Linked DNA regions of Oleidesulfovibrio alaskensis DSM 16109. The protein of the gene in region 3 interacts with the protein of the main gene of each other region in a pairwise test. Links are inferred from orthologs where the notes say so. Each region holds a gene or a part of one and is shown on either strand. Other genes may lie near its edges.

The links.
Region 1: the proteins of rpe (region 3) and eno interact in binary tests that used the Escherichia coli proteins (3 or more experiments, as listed by UniProt). The link is inferred for Oleidesulfovibrio alaskensis DSM 16109 from one-to-one orthologs.
Region 2: the proteins of rpe (region 3) and H586_RS0102540 interact in binary tests that used the Escherichia coli proteins (3 or more experiments, as listed by UniProt). The link is inferred for Oleidesulfovibrio alaskensis DSM 16109 from one-to-one orthologs.

What each region holds. Positions count from the first base shown.
Region 1 is NZ_KI519495.1:49,054-56,284, forward strand. Bases 1,636-4,555 are described here. They hold eno (phosphopyruvate hydratase), read right to left. Parts: upstream 3,784-4,555; coding sequence 2,488-3,783; downstream 1,636-2,487. Other genes in these bases: folD (bifunctional methylenetetrahydrofolate dehydrogenase/methenyltetrahydrofolate cyclohydrolase FolD), read right to left, coding at 1,636-2,231; H586_RS0115585 (type III pantothenate kinase), read right to left, coding at 3,860-4,555. Also shown: H586_RS0115560 (flagellar hook protein FlgE), read right to left, coding at 1-893; more of folD, read right to left, coding at 1,371-1,635; more of H586_RS0115585, read right to left, coding at 4,556-4,651; H586_RS0115590 (SRPBCC domain-containing protein), read right to left, coding at 4,659-5,102; H586_RS19550 (hypothetical protein), read left to right, coding at 5,267-6,370; H586_RS0115600 (cytochrome ubiquinol oxidase subunit I), read left to right, coding at 6,371-7,231. UniProt on the Escherichia coli protein: Catalyzes the reversible conversion of 2-phosphoglycerate (2-PG) into phosphoenolpyruvate (PEP). It is essential for the degradation of carbohydrates via glycolysis.
Region 2 is NZ_AXWQ01000004.1:483,461-490,636, forward strand. What follows is about bases 1,636-4,500. They hold H586_RS0102540 (carbohydrate kinase family protein), read right to left. Parts: upstream 3,587-4,500; coding sequence 2,684-3,586; downstream 1,636-2,683. Other genes in these bases: H586_RS0102525 (YitT family protein), read left to right, coding at 1,636-1,701; H586_RS0102530 (D-lyxose/D-mannose family sugar isomerase), read left to right, coding at 1,734-2,405; H586_RS0102545 (HAD family hydrolase), read left to right, coding at 3,684-4,343; H586_RS0102550 (nitroreductase family protein), read left to right, coding at 4,463-4,500. Also shown: H586_RS0102515 (diguanylate cyclase), read left to right, coding at 1-329; H586_RS0102520 (TraR/DksA family transcriptional regulator), read left to right, coding at 430-651; more of H586_RS0102525, read left to right, coding at 766-1,635; more of H586_RS0102550, read left to right, coding at 4,501-5,098; H586_RS0102560 (methylenetetrahydrofolate reductase), read right to left, coding at 5,494-6,372; H586_RS0102565 (hypothetical protein), read left to right, coding at 6,691-6,933; H586_RS17865 (phosphodiester glycosidase family protein), read left to right, coding at 7,023-7,176. UniProt on the Escherichia coli protein: Catalyzes the ATP-dependent phosphorylation of fructoselysine to fructoselysine 6-phosphate. Functions in a fructoselysine degradation pathway that allows E.coli to grow on fructoselysine or psicoselysine.
Region 3 is NZ_AXWQ01000013.1:34,851-42,140, reverse strand. The notes cover bases 285-3,263. They hold rpe (ribulose-phosphate 3-epimerase), read left to right. Parts: upstream 285-1,436; coding sequence 1,437-2,090; downstream 2,091-3,263. Other genes in these bases: tkt (transketolase), read left to right, coding at 2,322-3,263; H586_RS0108435 (MerR family transcriptional regulator), read left to right, coding at 1,047-1,418; pheT (phenylalanine--tRNA ligase subunit beta), read left to right, coding at 285-834. Also shown: more of pheT, read left to right, coding at 1-284; more of tkt, read left to right, coding at 3,264-4,316; H586_RS0108415 (phosphoglycerate kinase), read left to right, coding at 4,440-5,618; H586_RS0108410 (hypothetical protein), read right to left, coding at 5,891-6,652; H586_RS0108405 (hypothetical protein), read right to left, coding at 6,799-7,290. UniProt on the Escherichia coli protein: Catalyzes the reversible epimerization of D-ribulose 5-phosphate to D-xylulose 5-phosphate.

The sequences.
Region 1 (7,231 bases), on a different replicon or contig from region 3:
TGCCAGCTGGAAAGCTGCGAAGCATCCCCTGAAGGGGTATAGGCTGTCATATTGATCAGTTCGCCGTTGGCGTTGAACGTGAGCGTACCCGCCATCAGCAGCCCGGCGGCGGATGTTCCAGCCCCTGCGCCTCCGTCTTCCGAAGGCGGCATGGCCATGACATATTCCACAATGCGCTGTCCGTCGGGACCGTCCGGCGCACCATCGTAATACACCGACACCTCGTGTTTGTTTCCGGCGGCGTCGTATACTGCTATGCTGTCGCTGTGCCCGTATGCTCCGTCGCCCAGCGGGGGTTCCGCCGTGCCGTTCCATTGCTGCAGCAGCGAAAAATACGGATCCGTGGCGCTTGCACTGCTGTCGGAGGTAACCCCGATATTGGAAATGATGGACAACGATGTCGTGGCACTGGGGGGCAGCACCATGTTACCGTTTTCCCCCGCCACCAGCTGCAAATCCTGAAGCCCGCCCGCCACACCATTTTCAATGGGTTTGGCCTGCAGACGGTAACCGCTGGGGTCCACAAGGTACCCTTCCAGATCAAAACGGAAATTCCCGGCCCGCGTGTAATGCGTTTTGTCGCCCTGCGCCACCTGAAAGAATCCTTTCCCTGAAATGGCAAGGTCAGTCACGGTATTGCTGGGTTCAAAGCCGCCCGCAGTGTGCAGAACGCGCACCTCCGCCACAGAGGCACCCATACCCTGCTGCGACATGCCCACCGTGGGATTGTTGCCCCCGGTGGTCACATCCAGACTCGTCAGGTCCTGATACAGCATCATGGACTGCTTGAACCCGACCGTATTGATGTTCGCCAGATTGTTACCGATCACCTGCATACCCTGACTGTGGGTTTTCATGCCGGTGGCTCCGATATACAGCGATGCAATGGTCATACGCGGTCTCCTGCCCGTTGGTCACGCGGGGCTTGGTCACAGGGCAAAATATGCCCCGCGTTGCAGTAAGCATGGACCGTGCCAGATATGCGGCCATGCGGGGCGCTTACCTCGCTGCCGCCCGCACGGCGGTGTCCGCAAGCTGCCGCTGCCCGCCGCTGCAAATCACTGCGCCGCAACACCGCAGGAAAAAGTTGCCTGCCGGAATGTATGCTCCCGCCAGCGGCATACGCACCCCGTACGCAGGCAACACGGGCGCAGGCAGCACAGACACAGGCAACACGGGCGCAGCAGCCTTTACCCGCAGAAAATAAAACAGGCCGCACCATGTGCAGCCTGTTTGTTGTGTTACGGGCAGTTATGTATGCAGCGGCAGCCGCGCGGCCGTCCGCCATGCGCGGCGAAAGGCAGCCCCCACGGCGGTGTTCCTGCAGCCGGGGCAGAGACAACGGCGGACGGCATGCGGTTACCCCGCAGTTACACGCCGCAGCGTTTCTTCCACGAAGCCACGGTATTCACCAGCAGCTGCGCGATGGTCATGGGGCCTATTCCGCCCGGCACAGGCGTAATGGCAGAGGCCACCTTGCTTACAGGGCCGAAATCAACATCTCCCGCAAGGCCGTTTTCCGTCCGGTTGATGCCCACGTCCACCACCACGGCACCGGGTTTCACCATGTCTGCGGTGACAAAGTTGGCCCTGCCGATGGCCACAAACAGAAAATCCGCTTCGCGGCACTGCTGCGCAAGGTCGGGAGTGCGCGAATGACACACAGTGACAGTGGCATTGGCAAAAGGACCCGAAGCACCCAGCATGAGCGCCAAAGGCTTGCCCACAATATTCGAGCGGCCGAGCACAACGGCTTTTTTGCCCGCCGGCGACAGGTTGTAGCGTTCCAGCAGTGTCATCACGCCTGCCGGCGTACAGGGCCGGAAGCCGGGAAGCCCCAGCGTCAGTTTGCCCATGTTGACAGGATGAAAGCCGTCCACATCCTTGGCGGGATCGATAAGTTCAAGACAGCGCTGGCTGTCCAGTCCGGCGGGCAGAGGCAGCTGCAGCAGAATGCCGTCTATGTCTTCACGGGCGTTGAGGGCGGCAATGCGTTCCTCAAGCTCCTGCTGCGTGGTCTGTGCAGAGATGCGGAACGCTTCGGAACGGATTCCGGCGTCGGCGCAGGCACGTTCTTTGTTGCGCACGTACACCTGCGATGCGGGGTCGTCGCCCACCAGAATAACAGCCAGCCCGGGCGCTCTTCCGGCGCGGTCTTTCAGGGCGTCCACATCCTTTTTCAATTCTTCGCGCAAAGCCGCGGCGGTGGCTTTACCGTCCAGCAGAATCATGGGCGTACTCCTTGCAGTGTATGCAGCACATAGTATGGTTATGCAGCCTGTCGCGCGCCGCCAGACCGGCGCAACAAAAAAACCGGCCGGAGCAGACAGCTCCGGCCGGTGACAGGTCGCACGTATTCAGGGTTCGCAAAGGCGCGATGCGCCGGATATGTGAAATCCCTGTATGACATTGTTTGCATCCTCACCCGCGGGCGGGTTCCGTGGCGGCTACATACAGCCAACCGCGGCAGGATGCAAGCAACGCGGTTTACTCTTCGCCCAGCCCGAAATGCGAAGCCATGTAAGGGCCGAAGTAGATGCCCTCGTCATCCAGATCTTCCTCGATGCGCAGCAGCTGGTTGTATTTGGCCAGACGGTCGCTGCGGCACAGCGAGCCGGTCTTGATCTGCCCTGCGTTCAGTGCCACGGCAAGGTCGGCGATAAAATGGTCTTCTGTTTCTCCGGAACGGTGCGAAATAACCGTGGTATAACCGGCACCCTTGGCCATTTCCACGGTGTCCAGCGTCTCGGTGAGGGTACCTATCTGGTTCAGCTTGATAAGAATGGAGTTGGCCACGCCCTCATCGATGCCCTGAGCCAGAATGTCGGGGTTGGTCACGAAAACGTCGTCACCCACAATCTGCACGCTGTCACCCATTTTGACGGTCATTTCCTGCCAGCCTTCCCAGTCACCTTCGGCCATGCCGTCTTCGATGGAAATAAGCGGGTAACGCTGGGTGAAATCCATAAGCCAGTCAATCATCTCGGAAGAGGAGAGCACTTTGTTCTCGCCCTTGAGGTGATACTTGCCGTCCTTGTAAAATTCGGAAGCCGCGGCGTCGATGGCCAGGGCCACTTCCGACCCGGGAATATAGCCTGCGGTCTCGATGGCGCGCATGATGTACCGGAAAGCCTCGTCGTGGCTTTTCAGGTTGGGAGCAAAGCCGCCTTCGTCGCCCACGCTGGTCACGTGACCGTCGGCAGCCAGCAGCGCCTTGAGGTTGTGGAAAATTTCAGCCCCCATGCGCAGCGCTTCACTGAAGGTGGGCGCTCCCACGGGCATGATCATGAATTCCTGAATATCAAGGTTGTTGGGGGCATGCTCGCCGCCGTTGATGATGTTCATCATGGGCACGGGCAGTACTTTGGAATTGATGCCGCCGAGGTACTGATACAGGGGCATGCCGATGAAGTTGGCCGCGGCGCGGGCGGTGGCCAGCGATACGCCCAGCATGGCGTTGGCACCCAGCCGGTCCTTGTTGTCGGTACCGTCAAGGTCGATCAGCGCGTTGTCCACGGCGACCTGACGCAGAGCGTCCATGCCGACGATGTTCTCGGCTATTTCGCCCATCACGTTGTCCACGGCTTTTTCCACGCCTTTGCCAAGGTAACGGCCCTTGTCGCCGTCACGCAGTTCCAGAGCCTCGCGGCTGCCGGTGGAAGCGCCGGAAGGCACGGCGGCGCGGCCGGAATGGCCGGATTCAAGCGAAACTTCCACTTCCACAGTGGGATTGCCGCGGGAATCGAGGATTTCTCTGGCCCAGACGGAAACGATGGTGCTCATACTGCTGTTCTCCTTGAGCTTGGCGGAGCGTCAATACTGCTCCGCTACGCCTGTTGGGGCGGTTGCGGCAAAGGCATCAGCCCTTTATTCCGCTTTCCATGTAGAGAATTCTCAGGCCTTCCAGCAAAAGGTCGGGCCTGACATGATCGAAACAATTACTTACGCGGGCGATGGCAGAGGCAAAACCGCCCGTGGCCACCACCTGCATGGGCGCCTCAAGCACGGCGGAAAGTCTGTGACACAGACCTTCGGTCATGGAGGCAAACCCGAAAACAAACCCGTGGTTGAGGCTCATGCTGGTGCTGCGTCCCACCACCGGCAAATCTTCGCGCACATCAAGACTGATGCGGGGCAGGCGTGCGGTGCCCGCTGCCAGTGCTCCTGCCGCGGAGTGCACTCCGGGGCATATCAGCCCCCCAAGATACGCTTCGCCCTGCACACAGTCAAACGTCGTTGCCGTGCCGTAATCAACCGAAACAATGGACCGCGGCGCAGGCCACAGCCGCCGTGCGGCAAAGGCTGCCACCAGCCGGTCCGCTCCCACTTCCTGCGGGCGCTCGTAGCGGTTTTCCAGCGGAATGGCTATGTCCTCCGGCGCCAGCAGCAGCCGGCGGTCAAAGTAGCGCCCGCAGGCCTGCCGCATGAGCGGATTGAAACTGGGAACCACGGAACTGGCCACACAGGCTGTCACGTCGCCGGGGGCAAATCCCGCATGGCGCACCACATCCGCCAGACGCAGGCCGAGCGAATCGCCTGTCTGATGCGTGTCTGTGGGCAGCACATACGAGGCAACCACGCCGTCATGGTCTGCAATGCCTATTTTAACATTGGTATTGCCTATATCAAACAGAAGAAAAACTGAGGGCATATGCAAGCTACCGCCGGGCCTGAGCCACGGCTTTGAGTGAAATGTTCATGGTCTCCATACCCTGCCCGGCAGCCCGCCCGATACGACCTGCCAGCAGCGGCACAAAAATGCCGGACACGCGCAGTCCGTGGGTGAAGCGTGACGTATGGCTGTCCAGCTGCGCAATGATAAAGCAATGGATCACATCGGCCAGACCGGGCATACGAAACGAACCGGTCAGCACCAGCTGGCGGCAGAAGTCGGCCTGCTGCACCCGCAGCATATAAGGGCTGGGACTGTTGCCCCACAGCCGTATCAGCGCTTCCACATCCTGCCCCGCTTCGGCTGTCCCCTGCATGGAAGGCATAAAAGGATTCCAGCGCTGCCATGCAGAAAAATCCGTCAGCACACGCCAGATTGTCCACGGAGTGGTAGCCACCACGACGGAACGTTCGACAATCCTGCTCAGCATGCGGGGCACCTTACCTTTTTCTCTCAAAAACTCAATATAATGCGTATCTATCCTTGCTGCACAAAGCAATCCCAAGTATATATTGTCCGGTGTAAGCTTGTGCTTACTTTTTGCGGACTGCACACCGGGCAGGTTCCGCCCGCAACAAAACGGAGGAAATGTCCATGAATCCCGCGGCCCTCATCCCTCCGGCAGATTCCATTCCGGTCCACTGGGCATGGCTCGAAGGATTTCTGCTGCTCACGTTCGGTTTTCATCTGCTGTTCATGAACAGCGTGGTCGGCTCCGCCGTCATCGCCACGGTGCGCGCGGTAACCCGTCCGCAAGACCCGGCCCCCACGCTGCTGGGCAAAGCTCTGCCCAGTCTGCTGGCCCTGACAATCAATTTCGGCGTGGCACCGCTGCTTTTCGCACAGGTGCTGTACGGCGGCTTTCTGTACACAAGCTCCGTCATCATGGCTGTGTACTGGCTGGGACTTATCTTTGTCCTCATTGCTGCTTATTACCTGCTGTACGGTTTTTCCGGCAGCCGCCGCAAGAAAAAAAACGGCACGGTCTTCATCGCTGCGGCATGCGCCCTGCTGCTGTTCACCGGCTTTGTGCTGGTAAACAACGTCACGCTCATGCTGTCTCCCGACCGCTGGGTGGGCTACTTTGAAAAGCAGGACGGCAGCATGCTTAATCTAGGCGACCCCACGCTGTGGCCGCGCATTCTGCACTTTCTGCTGGCCTGTCTTGCCGTGGGCGGCCTGACGCTGGCGCTGCTGGCCCGCCGGGCGGCGCATAAAGGCACCATAAGTGCCGACGTTTCGGCCTCGCTCACACATGACGGCCTGCGCTGGTTTTTCTGGAGCACGGCAGCGCAGATGCTGGCGGGACCTTTTTTTCTGTTTTCGCTGCCGCGCCAGCTCACCACGGCGTTCATGGGACGCCACGGGCTGGGCACGGCGCTGCTGCTGGCAGGCACGGTATGCGGCCTTGCGGCACTGCATTTCGCATGGCGCTCGCGCCTGCGGCTGACCATCGCCTTCACCGCGGGCGCCGTGGCGCTGATGGTCGGTGTGCGCTCCGTACTGCGCACCCTGTATCTGGCCCCGTGGTTCAGTGCGGCCGATATTCCCAGTGAAGGCCAGTATTCCCCGCTGATTCTGTTTTTCGGCTCTCTGCTGCTCACCGGAGCCCTGATGGTCTGGGTATTGCGGCTGGCTCTCAACGGCCGCAGACAGCACGGCAATGCCACCGCCAACGGTACGGAAGGAGAAGGATAAATGGAATATCCAGTCTGGTGGACGCCCTTTCTGAGCGGCGGCCTCGTTATTGCCATCATCGCCATCGTCCATGTTTTCATCGCCCACTTCGCGGTAGGCGGCGGCTTTTATCTGGTACTGACAGAAATGAAAGCCGTGCGCGAAAAATCAGACCACATTCTGGACCATGTCCGCAGCCACACCAGATTCTTTCTGCTTACCACCATGGTGGCCGGCGGGCTGACCGGCGTCGGTATCTGGTTCACCATCAGCGTGCTTTCACCCACCGTCACCAGCACGCTCACACATTCGTTCGCTTTCGGGTGGGCGGCGGAATGGGCGTTCTTCCTCGGAGAAATCGCCGCGCTTCTGGTTTATCACTATTATTTCGACTCCATGCCCCGCAAAGCGCACATCAAGGTGGGCTGGGTGTATGCCTTTTTCGCGTTCATGTCGCTTGTGGTCATCAACGGCATCATCACTGTCATGCTCACGCCGGGCAAATGGGCGCAGACACATCTTTTCTGGGACGGTTTCTTCAACGTATCTTTCTGGCCTTCGCTCAGTCTGCGTTTTGCCTTGTGCCTCATGTTTGCAGGGCTGTTCGCTTTTGTGACGGCCATACGCATTCCGCACGAGGAAACCCGCGAACGCATGGTGCGGCGCGCCGCCATGTGGGTTGGACTGCCTTTTGCCGCTGCCGCGCTTTCGGGCATCTGGTATCTGCTCATCCTGCCCGACCCGCAGCAGTCCATGGTCATGGAACGTTCCACCCAGACTCCGCATCTGGTACAGGCGTTCATTCCGCTGGGCATTGTCATACTGGTGCTCAGTCTTGCCATTGCATGGTTCAGACCGCTTTCTGTCCGCCGGCCGCTGGTA
Region 2 (7,176 bases), on a different replicon or contig from region 3:
CCGTGCTGCGGGGGGTCACGGCCACGCTTTCGGCCGGCCTGCGCCAGAGCGATACGCTGGGCCGGCTGGGGGGCGAAGAGTTCATTGTCTTCATGCCCGAAACAGATGCCGAGGGGGCAATGCATACAGCGGAAAGGCTGCGGCAGGCCGTGGAACAGAGTTCGGTGCTGATGGACGGCGAAGGAGCCAGTCCCGGCATTACCGTCAGTCTGGGCGTAACCGTGCTGGCGCCGGAAACGGCATCGCTGGATGCATTCATTGCTGCCGCCGATGCAGCCCTGTACCGTGCCAAGGAAAACGGAAGAAACAGAGTCGAATTTCAGAGATGAACGCAGCCCGCACTGCACTTTTATCTTGACGTTGGCGCTGTAATATGATGCTAGGCTTTTTTTAAATTGATATCCCCCCGGATATGCCAAGGAGAACCACATGCCCGATATGTTCGATCAGGCCAGCGATCTGGAAACGCGGGAGCGTGAAGCCGCCATTTCCATGGCCCGCAGCAGACTGTCCGGCGGTCCCGGTCCGGAATGGATCGACGGCCGTCCTCACTGCCGCGAGTGCGGAGAAGAAATTCCTGCCGCACGTATCAATGCCCTGCCCAACTGCAGCCTGTGCCGCGATTGTCAGCAGGAAATGGAAAATAACTGATTCACAGACGACAATACCGCTGCGCCCTGAGGCTTTTCAGAATGCTCTGTTTTTAAAAGCGCCTTGCCCGATCATTGCATTTCCTGTATTGCCAATATTCTGAAGTCCGTTATCATGGATTTTGGCACACAGCGGGGAACAATGCTCAGCAAACGTTCGCACCATGTGCGACCAGGCATCCTGACAAGGCTTATGCGTAACAGAGATTTTTTCTATTCGGTTGTATGGAACCTGCTGCTCATCACAGCAGGTTCCTGTATTTTTGCGGTTTCTCTCAAAAGTCTGGCCACGCCTCAGCAATTTGTACCGGGCGGGGTTTTCGGCTTTGCTTCGCTTATCTATTACAAAACGGGATGGCTGGACACAGGTACGCTCAACCTGCTTCTGAATATTCCCATTTTTCTTTTCGGGTATTTCAAAATCAGCAAGCGTTTTGTGCTGTACAGCCTGTACGCAACAGTACTCACATCGGTACTGTTTTCGCTGACAAACTTCACCATTCCCATTCATAACCAGCTGTATGCAGCCGTGGCCGCGGGTGCGCTCAGCGGTTTCGGTGCCGGCATAGTGCTGCGCTCGGTGGGGTCCAACGGCGGCATGGACATCGTATCCATCCACCTGATGCAGAAGTATAATATCGGCGTGGGCAAGACGTCGTTTGCCTACAACCTTGTGCTGTACCTCATCACGGCCACGTATATGAATCCCGATGTGGTGGTGGCATCCATCATCATGGTTTTCATCACATCGGCCACGGTGGAATACACGCTGTCGCTTTTCAACCAGCGCAAGGTTGTCTTCATCATTTCGCAGGACGCTGAAGCCATCTCCAACCGCATAATGAAAGAACTGCACCGCGGGGCAACCATACTCAAAGGGTACGGCGCCTACACCCGCACAGAACGCAATGTTCTGATGAGCGTGATAAACAACATCCAGCTGAAAAAACTTGAAGAAATAGTTTTCACAACCGACCCGAACGCGTTGTTCATCGTGGAAAACACGTTTTCGGTAATCGGAACCGGATTCGGCCAGCGCAAACGCTACTAGCCGCAATCCTGACGACCAATACGGAGTTGAGCATGAAACGCAGTGAAATCAACGCTCTGATAAAAGATACCAAAATATTCTTTGACGCTCTGGGGTTCCGCCTGCCCCGCTGGGCCGGATGGAAGCCCGCGGAATGGAAAGGCAAAGGCGGGCTGGAAGTGGTGCAGAACATGCTGGGCTGGGACATAACCGACTATGGTGCCGGCGACTTTGAAAAAAAAGGACTGATTCTTTTCACCATCCGCAACGGTAACCATGCAGCGGGACATCCCAAGCGCTATGCCGAAAAAATCATGGTGGTCCGCGAAGGACAAGTCTGCCCCATGCATTTTCACTGGTCCAAGACAGAAGATATCATCAACCGCGGCGGAGGCAATCTGGTTATCGAACTGTACAACTCCGACAAGGACGAACAGCTTGCCGATACCCCGGTCACTGTACTCATCGACGGCATTCCGCAGACTGTTCCGGCAGGGGGCACTGTCATCCTTGAACCGGGTGAATCAATCTTTCTGCCGCAGGGCATGTACCACCGGTTTTACGGTCAGCAGGGGCGCGGCAAAGTGCTGGTGGGTGAAGTGAGTTCGGTCAACGATGACAACACCGATAACCGTTTTCTGCACAGCATGCCGCGTTTTCCGCAGATAGAAGAAGATGAGGAGCCTGTGCACCTGCTGGTAACCGACTATCCCGCATGGGTGTAGCCTGCATTTACAGCCCTGCAGAACCTCATGTACTGCCCGTCGTCACAGGCCGCTCCCGCAAGAGAGCGGCCTTTTTTATCCGCATCTCCGCCGGATAAAAAGCAGACGCAGCGTAATGCATGCCAAAGCCGCAGCGACCGGCGAAAAAGCACCCCTTTGCATCTTCCGCTGCGCGGGCACAGTGCGGGCCGCCCGATGCTCCGGCGTGTGGAGAGCAGGCAGCCTGCGGCGGGCAGGCTTATTTTTTACGTATAGGGCAGAAAAGGCGCGGAAAATTATCAGGGCAGCAGACGCAATGCTGCAGGCATCGGCGGCATGGCCCCGTGCGCACCGCACACATACGCGGCCACACTGGCTGCACGGGCATGTATCTGCTCCGGCGGCAGGCCGCACAGCCATCCCAGCGCCAGCGCGGCGGTAAAGGCGTCTCCCGCCCCCACGGTATCCGCCACCTCCACCATTTCGCCGGCATGCTCGTGGCAACTTTCGCCGGTCATCAGCACGCTGCCCTGTGCACCGAGGGTCAGCGCCGCGGCCTGCAGCCCGAAACGGGTCACCAGAGCATGCAGCGCCGCACGGCGCGCAGCTGCATCGCGCAGCACATCCGCCACGCCCAGAGCAGGGGCCAGCACGTCCAGTTCTTCTTCATTAAGCTTAAACACATCAGCCAGCTGCAATGAATCCTGCACCACTTCAGGGCTGTAAAAATTCTGCCTCAGGTTACAGTCAAACACCCGCAGCACAGCAGCATCAGCCGCCTGCAGAAACGACCGGACAGCCGCACGTCCGGCCGGAGTGCGCTGACACAGCGTGCCGAAGCAGATACATGCGGCCCCGCCTGCCAGAGTGTCCTCAGCGCGGGCGGCAGGCAGAAAATCCCATGCCACATCATCGGGAAAAACATATGAAGCCGTCCCCTGTGCGGAAAGCAGAACATCCACACGTCCGGTGGGATGCAGCGGGTCAACGCTGATACGGCTTACATCCAGCCCCTGTTCCGCAAGCAGACGGCACGCCCTGCGCCCCGCATCATCATCGCCCACGCGCGAGACAATCATACCCTGCCCGCCCAGTGCATTAAAATGATAGGCAAAATTAGCCGGAGCCCCCCCCAGCTGCGGCCCGTCGGGCAGCATATCCCACAGCACTTCTCCCAGTCCCACGCCAAGCGGTCTGCGCATTGTCGGTCTCCTCCCTCGGCATAACGGTCTCTTGCCGCATGCGCAGAATATGCGATAGGGTCAGTATCATCAATACTCTCAGCCCCAAGGAGCACCCATGCCTCAGGCGGTTATTTTCGATATGGACGGTGTCCTGCTTGATTCCGAACCCATGCACATGCAGGTGCAGGACAATATGGCTGCCGAACTGGGATTCAAAATGACCAGGGCAGAACATCTCGCTTTTGTAGGCATTTCTCCCCTTGCCACATGGGAACAGCTGTGTGCCAGACACGGCCTGCCGCAGAATCCGCAGGAACTGGCGGAGGAACAGGGCCGCCGGTATCTTGCCCAAGCGCTGGAAAAAGCAGTCCCGCGCTCCGGACTGCTGCCCCTGCTGGACTATCTGCAGGCCAGAGACAAGCCGCTGGCCGTGGCATCATCCAATCAGCGCGAAACAGTTGATGCGGTACTGGGCAAGCTGGGAGTGCGCGACTTTTTCCGGGCGGTAGTGACAGGAAGTGATGCAGAACGCAGCAAACCGTGGCCGGATATATTTCTGAAAGCCGCCCGTCTGCTCCGCGTACTGCCCGCAGACTGCCTTGTCATCGAAGATGCCGCCACAGGCGTTGCCGCCGCGCGTTCTGCCGGCATGCGCTGCATCGGACTCTGCGTGCCCGATGCCCCCTTTCAGGACCTGTCATCAGCAGACATCACGGTCTCTTCTCTCGACGAGATCATTCCCCTGCTGGAAAACAAAAGCTGCCGCTGCGGCTGAGAAGCCCAGAAAATTCACCTGCCCTCTGTTCATCAGGCCGCCGGTGCGTTACACTGACAGCTAACCGTATAAAATGCGCCATACAGGGCCGTCACCGGCGGCACCATAAGGAGACGCTTATGAACTTTACCGATATTCTTGCAAAACGCCGCTCTGTAAACTTTTTTGATCCTGAAGCCGAAGTCAGCGACGCCCAGATACGACGCATCATAGAAAAAGCAGCGCTGACGCCTTCCAGCTTCAACCTGCAACCCTGGAATGTCATGATTTTCCGGGATTCTGCCGACAAACACACGCTGCGCAAGCTGTCCATGGATCAGCCCAAGGTTTCTGAAGCCCCCGTGGTGCTGGCCATACTGGGCGACCGCAACGGCTGGCAGGAAGGGCACCCCGTGGTGGAACGCAACTTTAAAGAAATGGTTGCCGCTGGCGGTATGAAGCCGGAACAGCACAACTGGTTCATCAACGCCTGCAAGGGACTGTACGGTAAAAATGAAGAAACAGCACAGGCGTTCGCCCTGAAGAATGCAGGATTCTTTGCCATGTCACTGATGTACGCCGCTGCCGATGAAGGACTGGACACACACCCCATGGACGGTTTCGACCACGACGGGGTCCGCAGTGCGTTCAATATACCTGACAGGTTCTGGATTCCCCTGCTGTTGTGCGTAGGCCACTTTGACAGCAGCAAGACCCTGCTGCCCCCCAAATGGCGCAAAAGCTACGAAGATATCGTGGTCAGCTTCGGCGACTGATAACTGCGGTAGCTGAAGCCCCCGTAAACACCCTACTGCAACCGGTGCGGGCCGGAAAAATGCCCAACCGGAAAAAAATCGAAGTCGGAGAAATATCCGGGCCGGAAAATATCCGGCCCGTTTTTGTGCTTCCGCTGCGCACACAGCGGCCGACAGGGCCGGACAGCACCGCCCGCAGGAGGCAACTGAGCCGGACAGCCCCTTTTTTCTTCGCCCCGCCGGACGTTCATCCGGCGCGCGGTTCCGGCAGCGGGCCCATGTGCAGCGCCTGCACATGCCCCTGTCAGCAGAGCACAAAAAATCCGGCTCCGTTTTAAAAACGGAACCGGATTTCATTTCAGCTGTACCAGAACAGCCCGCTGAAGGAACAAAGGAACAGCGGCACAAAGCATGTTTTATCGCAACGGGCCTGCCATTTCGGCTATACGCAGGCAGGTTTCCGCCTGATTCAGTGTATACAGGTGCACACCGGGTGCCCCGCCGTCCACCAGCCGCCGGATCATATCCGCGGCGAACTTTGTGCCCAGTTCTTTCACGGCGGCCGCCCCGCCCTTGGCGTCGGCCTCTTCCAGCTGCAGATAAAATCTGCCGGGAATATTGGCTCCGCACAACGAAAGAATACGCCTCACCGACTCGAGAGACTGGATAGGCAGAATACCGGGCAGAACAGGACTGGTCACCCCCATGGCCCGCAACTGGGCCACAAAATGAAAATATTCGCGTACATCAAACAGCAGCTGGCAGACAATGAAATCGCTGCCCGCGTCAATTTTCGCCTTTGTCCAGTGCAGATCCTCTGCAAAGCTGGCAGACTCCGGATGCGCGGTGGGATATCCGGCAACACCCACACACATTTCCGGAAACTCGGCGTTCACAAACTCCACAAGGTCGGAAGCATGTCTGAACTCGCCGTCGTCCCAGCTGAAACCGGCATCAGCCGGAGCATCTCCGCGCAGGGCAAGCACATTGTCCACGCCGATATCTCTCAGCTGACTGACAAAGCCGCGTATCTTATCTTTGGTGGCGCCCACGCAGGTCAGGTGCGGCATGGGTTCCAGATCAAGGTCCTGCTTGAACCGGCGGGTAATCTCGAACGTGTTGTCCTGCGTGCCCCCGCCCGCGCCATAAGTCACGGAGCAGAACACAGGGTTCAGAGCCATCAGCCTGCCGACGTTGGCAAAAAATTTCGGCCACATCTCCGGATTTTTCGGAGGAAAATATTCCAGAGAATAAAACGGGCCGTCATGCTGTCCGATCAGGTCTTTGATTTTCACGTCTGAATCCTTGTTACTGCGCAGATGCGCCGTTGCTGTTGTATGCTGCCACGTTACGCCGGCGGGATGCATAGTGCGTCCCTCATGAACGAACGATATATCAAGATAGCCTTATATGTCAATATCGACCTATTGTAATATTTACTTTACCCCCGCGCAGGGTGGACAATCATGCCACATCAGCGTAGCTGAAACAGCGCAAAGCACATAGGCGGCGCGTGTTGCCCCGTACAGGGTAACGCCACCCCGCACGCCGTGCAAGGCGCATGGCGCCCCTGATGCGGCGCGTTTTTTTCAGATTAATCACGGAGAAAATCTATGTTCTGGTGGCAATGGTCTGTTCTTCTGGTTGCGGCGGTGCTTGCTGCCATAGGCTTTCTGTGTCCCCCGCGCGGTGCGGCCGGTCAGGTGCTGCGCATTATTCTGGCATGGATACTGCCCTATACGCTCATCACCGTAGCGTTCTGTACAGGTTACATTCAGTCCATGTGGATGGCCGCCCCGTATCTGGCTGTTGCCTACGGGCTGTACATCAGCTTTGTGCGCAAGCACTTCGGCTGAGCCGCAGCCGGCTGCACACCTCTCTGTATCCGGCGCCATTGCTTCCGGCAGCGCTTTGCCCTATGGTGCATGGCATTTCCGGAGACAACATGCCGCGTTTTCAACTCCCCCGCCGCAGGGCCGCATCACCGCATAAAGACAGCCCCCCGGCCGGAAAGCACCTGCTGCTCCGGCTGGCCGTACTGCTTTGTGCGGTTTTTTTCGTACCTGCCGGAGCCTGCGCGTCCGGAAACGCCACTGCGG
Region 3 (7,290 bases):
CTTGATTTTCTCGGCCTGCCTGCCGGCAACCGCATATCCATCATGAATCCGCTGACCTCGGAGCAGGACGTGCTGCGCACAGAACTTGCTCCCGGTCTGCTGAACACTCTGCGGCACAACCTTGCTCAGGGCAGCACCGGACTTCAGGTGTTTGAACTGGCGCACATATTCGAGGCCGACCAGTCGTCTGACACTACCGCGCGTGAATCGGGCAGGCTCGGGCTGCTGGTTTACGGTCAGCGCTATCAGGACGGCTGGCCCCGCCGCGAAGAAGATGCCGGCTACGAAGACCTTAAGGGTATTGTGGAGCATCTGCTGCGCGTGCTTAATCTCGGTCCGGCTGCCTTTACCCTGCGCAAGGATCACAGCTGGCTGCTGCCCTGCGTGGAAATACGCGCGGGCAGTGTGTGCGCGGGCGTGGCAGGCCGCGTAAAACCCGATATCGCCGATGCCTATCATGCCCGCAAGGACGTGTGGATGGCGGAAATCGATCTGGACGCGCTGCGTACCCTTTGCCGCGATGTGGCGGTGCAGTTCAGCGCGTTGCCGGTGTTTCCGCCGGTCAAGCGCGACATCACCGTCATGGCGTCTGCCTCCGTGCCTGTGTCTGCCGTGACAGACCATGTACGCGGCATGAGCCTGAAGCTGTTCAGCGACATCGTGCTGGTTGACGTGTTTGAACCGGAAACGCCTGAAGGCGGGACTCCGGAGCGCAACCTGACCTTCCGGCTTACGTTCAGACATGCTGAGCGTACCCTCAAGGACAAGGAAGTGGACAAGGAACGCGACAAAGTGGCAGAATCGCTTACGGAAGCATTGGGAGTCCGTATCTAGACGCATATATCCGCCACAGCACTGTCCGGCGTGCGGCCGGACAGTGCTGTGAAGGTTGCGCTTAACAGCAGGGAATCATTCGTTTCGTCGGCATTCCGTCATATGGTCGGACGTGGCTGACGCGCCGCCTGCGGGCATATGCCCTTGCCGCGGCACGGACGGACATCCGCAGCACCGGCTGGTGCGTGCTGCTTCCAGCAAAGGGAGAAGGCATGTCAGGCACCGTTTACCGGATAGGCGAAGCCGCCAGATTACTCAACCTGAAGACGTATGTTCTGCGCTTCTGGGAAACGGAGTTTCCCCAGCTGGTGCCGGAGCGTGCAGAAAGCGGTCAGCGCCTGTACACCGAAGAGAACATAGCGCTGCTCAGGCAGATACGGTACATGCTGCATGAGCAGGGGTTGACCATTGAAGGCGCCAGAAAAGTGCTGGCGGAACAGCAAAGCAGCCGGAAGCAGCAGGCGGAGCCGCAGACATGCGCCCCTGCCGCGCCTGTGGCTGAAAACGGTATCGTGCGGGAAGTCATAGACGAGCTTCAGGTGCTGCGCACCATGCTGCACGCTGCCGGAACGGACCGCATGTAACGGTCCCGGGGAACCACTATGATTTTATCTCCTTCGTTGCTTTCTTCCGACTACGGAAGGCTGGCGGACGAACTTGCCGCTCTTGAAGACGCAGGCCTTTCGTGGGTGCACTGGGATGTCATGGACGGCATGTTTGTGCCTAACATCACGCTGGGAGCACCCATCATCAAAAAGCTGCGCAAAGCCAGCGGACTTTTTTTTGATGTGCACCTGATGGTGCAGGCACCCGAACGCTATATAGCGGATTTTGCCGACGCCGGTGCCGATATGCTGGTGGTGCACGCCGAAGCCACAAACCATCTGGAGCGTACCCTGAGCGAAATCCGCCGCATGGGCGTTCAGTGCGGCGTGGCTCTCAATCCGCATACGCCGCTCTGTGTGCTTGAGTACGTGCTGGATCAGCTAGACATGGTGCTGATCATGAGCGTCAACCCCGGCTTCGGCGGGCAGAAGTTCATACCCTTCACCATGCGAAAAATAGAAGAACTTTCCGCCATGATCACCGCCAGAGGGCTGAAAACCCTCATTCAGGTAGATGGCGGCGTGGATCCTGAAAACACACCGGAGCTGGTGCGCCGCGGGGCGGATGTGCTGGTCTCCGGATCTGCTTTTTTCGGGCATCCTCCCTATCGTCAGCGGCACGATGCCTTTCAGGCAGCGGCAGCCCGGTAGCAGTCATGTAATGGAACGGGGCACGGTAACACGTGCCCCTTTTTCGGGCTTCCGGCTTGATTCCTGTGCGGATGAACAGTCGCGTCCGGCGGATGGTGCCGCGGTGTCGTCGGTGCCGCCGTTTTTTGAAAAATGATTTCAGTGGTTGTCTTCCCCGCTTCAAGCGACTAGGGATGCACCAGCCGGCGCGGGTTTACGCACCGGCAATCAGTCACTCTTCAGGAGGATCAGATGGCTTCCCGCAAGGATCTTGCCAACGCTATCCGCGCACTCAGCATGGACGCCGTGGAAAAGGCCAAATCAGGCCACCCCGGTGCGCCCATGGGTATGGCCGACATGGCCGAAGTTCTGTGGAACGATTTCATGAAGCATAACCCCGCCAACCCCGGCTGGGCAGACCGCGACCGCTTCGTGCTTTCCAACGGACACGGTTCCATGCTTATTTATTCGCTGCTGCACCTTTCCGGCTACGATCTCAGCATCGACGACATCAGAAATTTCCGGCAGCTGCATTCCAAAACTCCGGGCCACCCCGAATACGGCGTGACCCCCGGCGTGGAAACTACCACCGGCCCGCTGGGGCAGGGCATCGCCACGGCCGTGGGCATGGCCATGGCAGAGCGCATGCTGGCCGAAGCCTTCAACCGCGACGGATTCACCGTTGTCGATCACCACACCTATGTGTTTCTGGGTGACGGCTGCATGATGGAAGGTCTGTCGCATGAAGCCTGCTCTCTGGCCGGTACGCTGGGCCTGGGCAAGCTTGTGGCGCTGTACGATGATAACGGCATTTCCATTGACGGTCGTATTGACAGCTGGTTCGGCGATGATACCCCCGCCCGTTTCCGTGCCTACGGCTGGCATGTGGTGGCCGGTGTGGACGGGCACGATGCCGAAGCCGTGCGCAAAGCCATTGAAGAAGCCAGAGCAGAAACAGGACGTCCCAGCCTGATCTGCTGCAAGACCAAGATAGGCATGGGCGCCCCCAATATGGCTGATTCCAGCAAAGTGCACGGTGCGCCGCTGGGTGCGGATGAAATAGCCGCCACCCGCGCCAACATAGGTTGGAATCATCCTCCGTTCGAGATTCCGGCCGATGTGTATGCAGGTTGGGACGCACGGCCCAGAGGCGCTGCCGCCCAGCAGGTATGGGATGACATGTTTGCTGCTTATGCCGCAGCACACCCTGCGCTTGCCGCGGAATTCACCCGCCGCATGGCAGGCGATCTGCCCGAAGGCTGGAAGGAGCTTTGCGAAAAAGCACTGGCGCAGATTGTGGCCGCTGCCGAAAACCTTGCCACCCGCAAGGCCTGCAACAAATCGCTTGAAGCCATCGGCCCTGCGCTGCCCGAAATGGTGGGCGGTTCCGCCGACCTTACCGGCTCCGTAGGTACCAAATGGAGCGGCAGCAGGCTGCTGGACAGCGCCAACTGGGGCGGCAACTATATTTCCTATGGTGTGCGTGAGTTCGCCATGGGTGCCATCATGAACGGCCTGACCCTGCATGGCGGCTTCCTGCCTTACGCCGGTACGTTCCTCATCTTCTCCGATTACGCCAAAAATGCGTTCCGTCTTTCCGCGCTGATGGGCATCCGCACCGTCTGGGTGCTGACGCACGACTCCATCGGTGTGGGCGAAGACGGCCCCACGCACCAGCCGGTGGAACAGCTGGCCGGTCTGCGTCTTATTCCCGGGGCTCATGTGTGGCGCCCCTGCGATACCGTGGAAACTCAGGTTGCCTGGCAGAGTGCCGTTGAATACAAAAACGGCCCCACAGCGCTGTCGTTTACGCGGCAGGGTGTGCCTTTCATGCAGCGTGATGATGCCGCAGTGCGGAACATCGCCCGCGGCGGTTATGTGCTGCGTGACTGCGAGGGTACCCCGGAAGTCATCCTTATCGCCACCGGTTCGGAAGTGGGCGTGGCCGCCGGAGCCTGCGACAGGCTGACAGCCGAAGGCCGCAGGGTACGGCTTGTTTCCATGCCGTGCAGCAATATCTTCGACCGGCAGGACGCCGCCTACCGTGAATCGGTACTGCCCGCAGCTGTTGAGGCCCGTGTGGCCGTTGAAGCCGCCGCTTCTGACTTCTGGTGGAAATACGTGGGGCTTAAAGGCCGCGTGGTGGGTATGACCACCTTTGGCGAATCCGCCCCCGGCAAGGTGCTGTTCGAACACTTCGGCTTTACGGCAGACAATGTGGCTGCCGTGGCAAAAGAAGTGCTGTAGCGTTTTTCGGGGATGACCCCGGACGCTGTTCCATGTACAACAAAAGGTGCGGGTGTGATGCATGATCACATTCGCACCTTTTTTATGCTGTATCCTTCAGTCTTAGCCCGCAGGAGACTTCATATGAACGTACTGAAAATGACTGATCTTGATCTGCGCGGAAAGCGTGTGCTTATCCGCGAGGACCTGAACGCTCCCATCAAGGACGGGGCGGTGGCCAACGACAACAGGCTGCGCGCAGCCGCGCCTACCATCCGCCTTGCCATGCAGGCAGGAGCACGGGTTATGGTGATGTCGCATCTGGGCCGTCCGGCAGAAGGCGCGTTTGACGAATCGGCATCCATGGCGCCTGTGGCGGCACGGCTGGCCGATATTCTGGGCTGCCCCGTGCCGGTGGTGCGGGACTGGCTGGACGGGGTGGATGTGCCCGAAGGCGGCGTGGTGCTGACAGAGAATGTACGCTTCAACAAGGGCGAAAAAAAGAACGACGAAGAGCTGGGCAGGCGCATGGCGGCCCTGTGCGATGTTTATGTGATGGATGCTTTCGGCACGGCGCACCGTGCGCAGGCTTCCACCCATGCCGTTGCCGCATTTGCTCCCGTGGCCTGCGCGGGCCCGCTGCTGGCGGCGGAACTGGAAGCTCTGGGCAAGGCCCTTGGCGCCCCGCGCCACCCTGTAGTTGGCATCATCGGCGGTTCCAAGGTCTCGACCAAGCTCACTCTGCTGGAAACGCTTTCCTCCAAGGTCGACAAGCTTATTGTGGGCGGGGGCATTGCCAATACGTTTATCCGTGCCGCAGGTTTTGCCGTGGGCAAATCACTGTATGAAGAAGATCTGGTGGCCGAAGCCGCCCGCCTGATGCAGGCCGCAGCCGCAGCCGGAGGAGAGATTCCCGTGCCTGTGGATGTGGTGGTGGCCACGGAGTTTGCCGAAACTGCAACGCCTGTCTGCAAGCCGGTGGATCAGGTGGCCGAGAATGAGATGATTATGGACATCGGGCCGCAAACCGCCGCCATGTATGCAGAGGTGCTGCGCGGAGCAGGAACCATCGTGTGGAACGGACCTGTCGGGGTGTTCGAGTTTGATGCCTTCGGTGCCGGTACAGAAGCGCTGTGCAGGGCTGTGGCGCAAAGCAGCGCCTTTTCCATCGCCGGCGGCGGTGACACTGTGGCCGCTGTGGATAAATACGGCGTCCGTGACGGCGTATCCTATATATCCACGGGCGGAGGGGCTTTTCTGGAGTTTCTGGAAGGCAAGGAGCTGCCGGCAGTGGCCATGCTGGAACAGCGCGCAAAAGCCTGAGCACTGCGAGGGCGTAACTGCCGGTGAGCTTGTGCCGCCACCGGCTGCTGCCGCACCGGTTTTCCTTCGTTATATCTGAAACAGCAGTCCCCTGCCGGACTGTTACCGCATATGCGGTAACAGTCCGGCAGAATCATTTTGCGGTGTGGCGCCGCATGTTCTTTTCACGACGGCGCTCAGGCGCAGGTTGTACAGACCGGACCCGATTTCCGGTGGCAGGTCAGCTGTGTTGTGCCCGCGGTGCGGGCGGCCGGTTTGCCAACGGCACACCGTCAGAAATTCCAGCGGAAATGAAAACGGGCTCCGGCGCCATGTTCTGCTTCTGCAGGGTTGGGATTTCCCAGCAGGGGAATGTTTCTGGCCGTGCCGTATTCAGGCCCGAAAGAAAGCTGCAGACGTTCGGTGGGGGACCAGTCCATGTATATTCCGGCGCGTACTCCCTGCATTTCCAGAGCCATGCGCTGTGCGTCATCTCCTGCGGGCACGGGCACCACATCGGTGGCAATCTGCGAGCGGATGGCCCAGTCGGGGGCATCGGAATAGTACAGCGTGGCACGGGCGTTGCCATATGTCTCTGCAGAAAAGGTGGTCAGGTCTTGCGCACCGGACGAATCGCCCAGCAGGCTGATTTCCGGCGTGATGGGCACTGCAAGCAGAGAACCTGCCGTATCTGCCGCCGGAGTGACGGCAAAAAGCAGCACGGGGTCGTCATGCCGGGCTGCCTCATCCAGCTTGCGCAGCACTTCCGCCTCGTTTCCGCTGCCGGTAAAGCCCAGTGCAAAAGTATAGTAGCTGCCCCGATAACCTGCCGGTACAGCAGTATCTTCACCTGTAATATCTGTTGCACCGGTTCCGGATGACTGCACCGGAGACGTTGCACCGGCAGGAAAGGCCGCTGCAGGCAATACCGCAAACAGCAGTGCAAGCAGCACTGCACGGCATGCCGCCTTTGTGCGGCGCAGGCGCAGTTGTCTGCCTGTGGATGTGCCGGTTGAAAACGCGCTACGCGGCGCAGCTGCATGCAAAACGTTCATGGTTGCTATGTAATACATTTTGCGGGCAGGGCAAGAAAAAAAACAGGGCTGCGGGGCGTGGTGACGGGGTCTGCGGCCGCAGGCAGGATGTAAAAAAAAGCCGCGCTCTCTGCGGAGCGCGGCCGTTGAATGCCCTGAGGCTGAGGCTAGAATGAGTAGGAAATGCTGATCCGGCCGCCTGCGGCAGCGTCGGGCTCCTGCTTGTCCCATCGTCTGTTTTCGTTGTCGTCGTAAACCTTCATGCTGCGGCCCCAGACAAGCTCGGGACCGGCGGAAAGCACCAGCCCGTCCAGAGGCTTCCAGTCAAGGTACAGACCGGTGATGATTTCTCGCATTTCAAGAAAGCCTTCTTTGGCAAGCGGGCTGTGGTCGCGCAGTCTGTATACTCCGATGTCGTAATCGGCTGCCAGCCGCACATCCAGCGCCTCAGACACGGCATAGCGTGCTTCCGTTTTGGGAAAGCCCAGCTGCAGGGTCCACGGGCCTTCTGCATAGCGTGCGCTGAACATGGGGAAGGCGTATGTTTTCAGCGGAGTGCGTATGCCGGCAATACCAGCCGCCACAGAAGCCTGCGGGCTGAAGGCATACCCCACCATGCCGCCGCCGAAGAACGTCAGATTGTCATTGACGAAATCTTC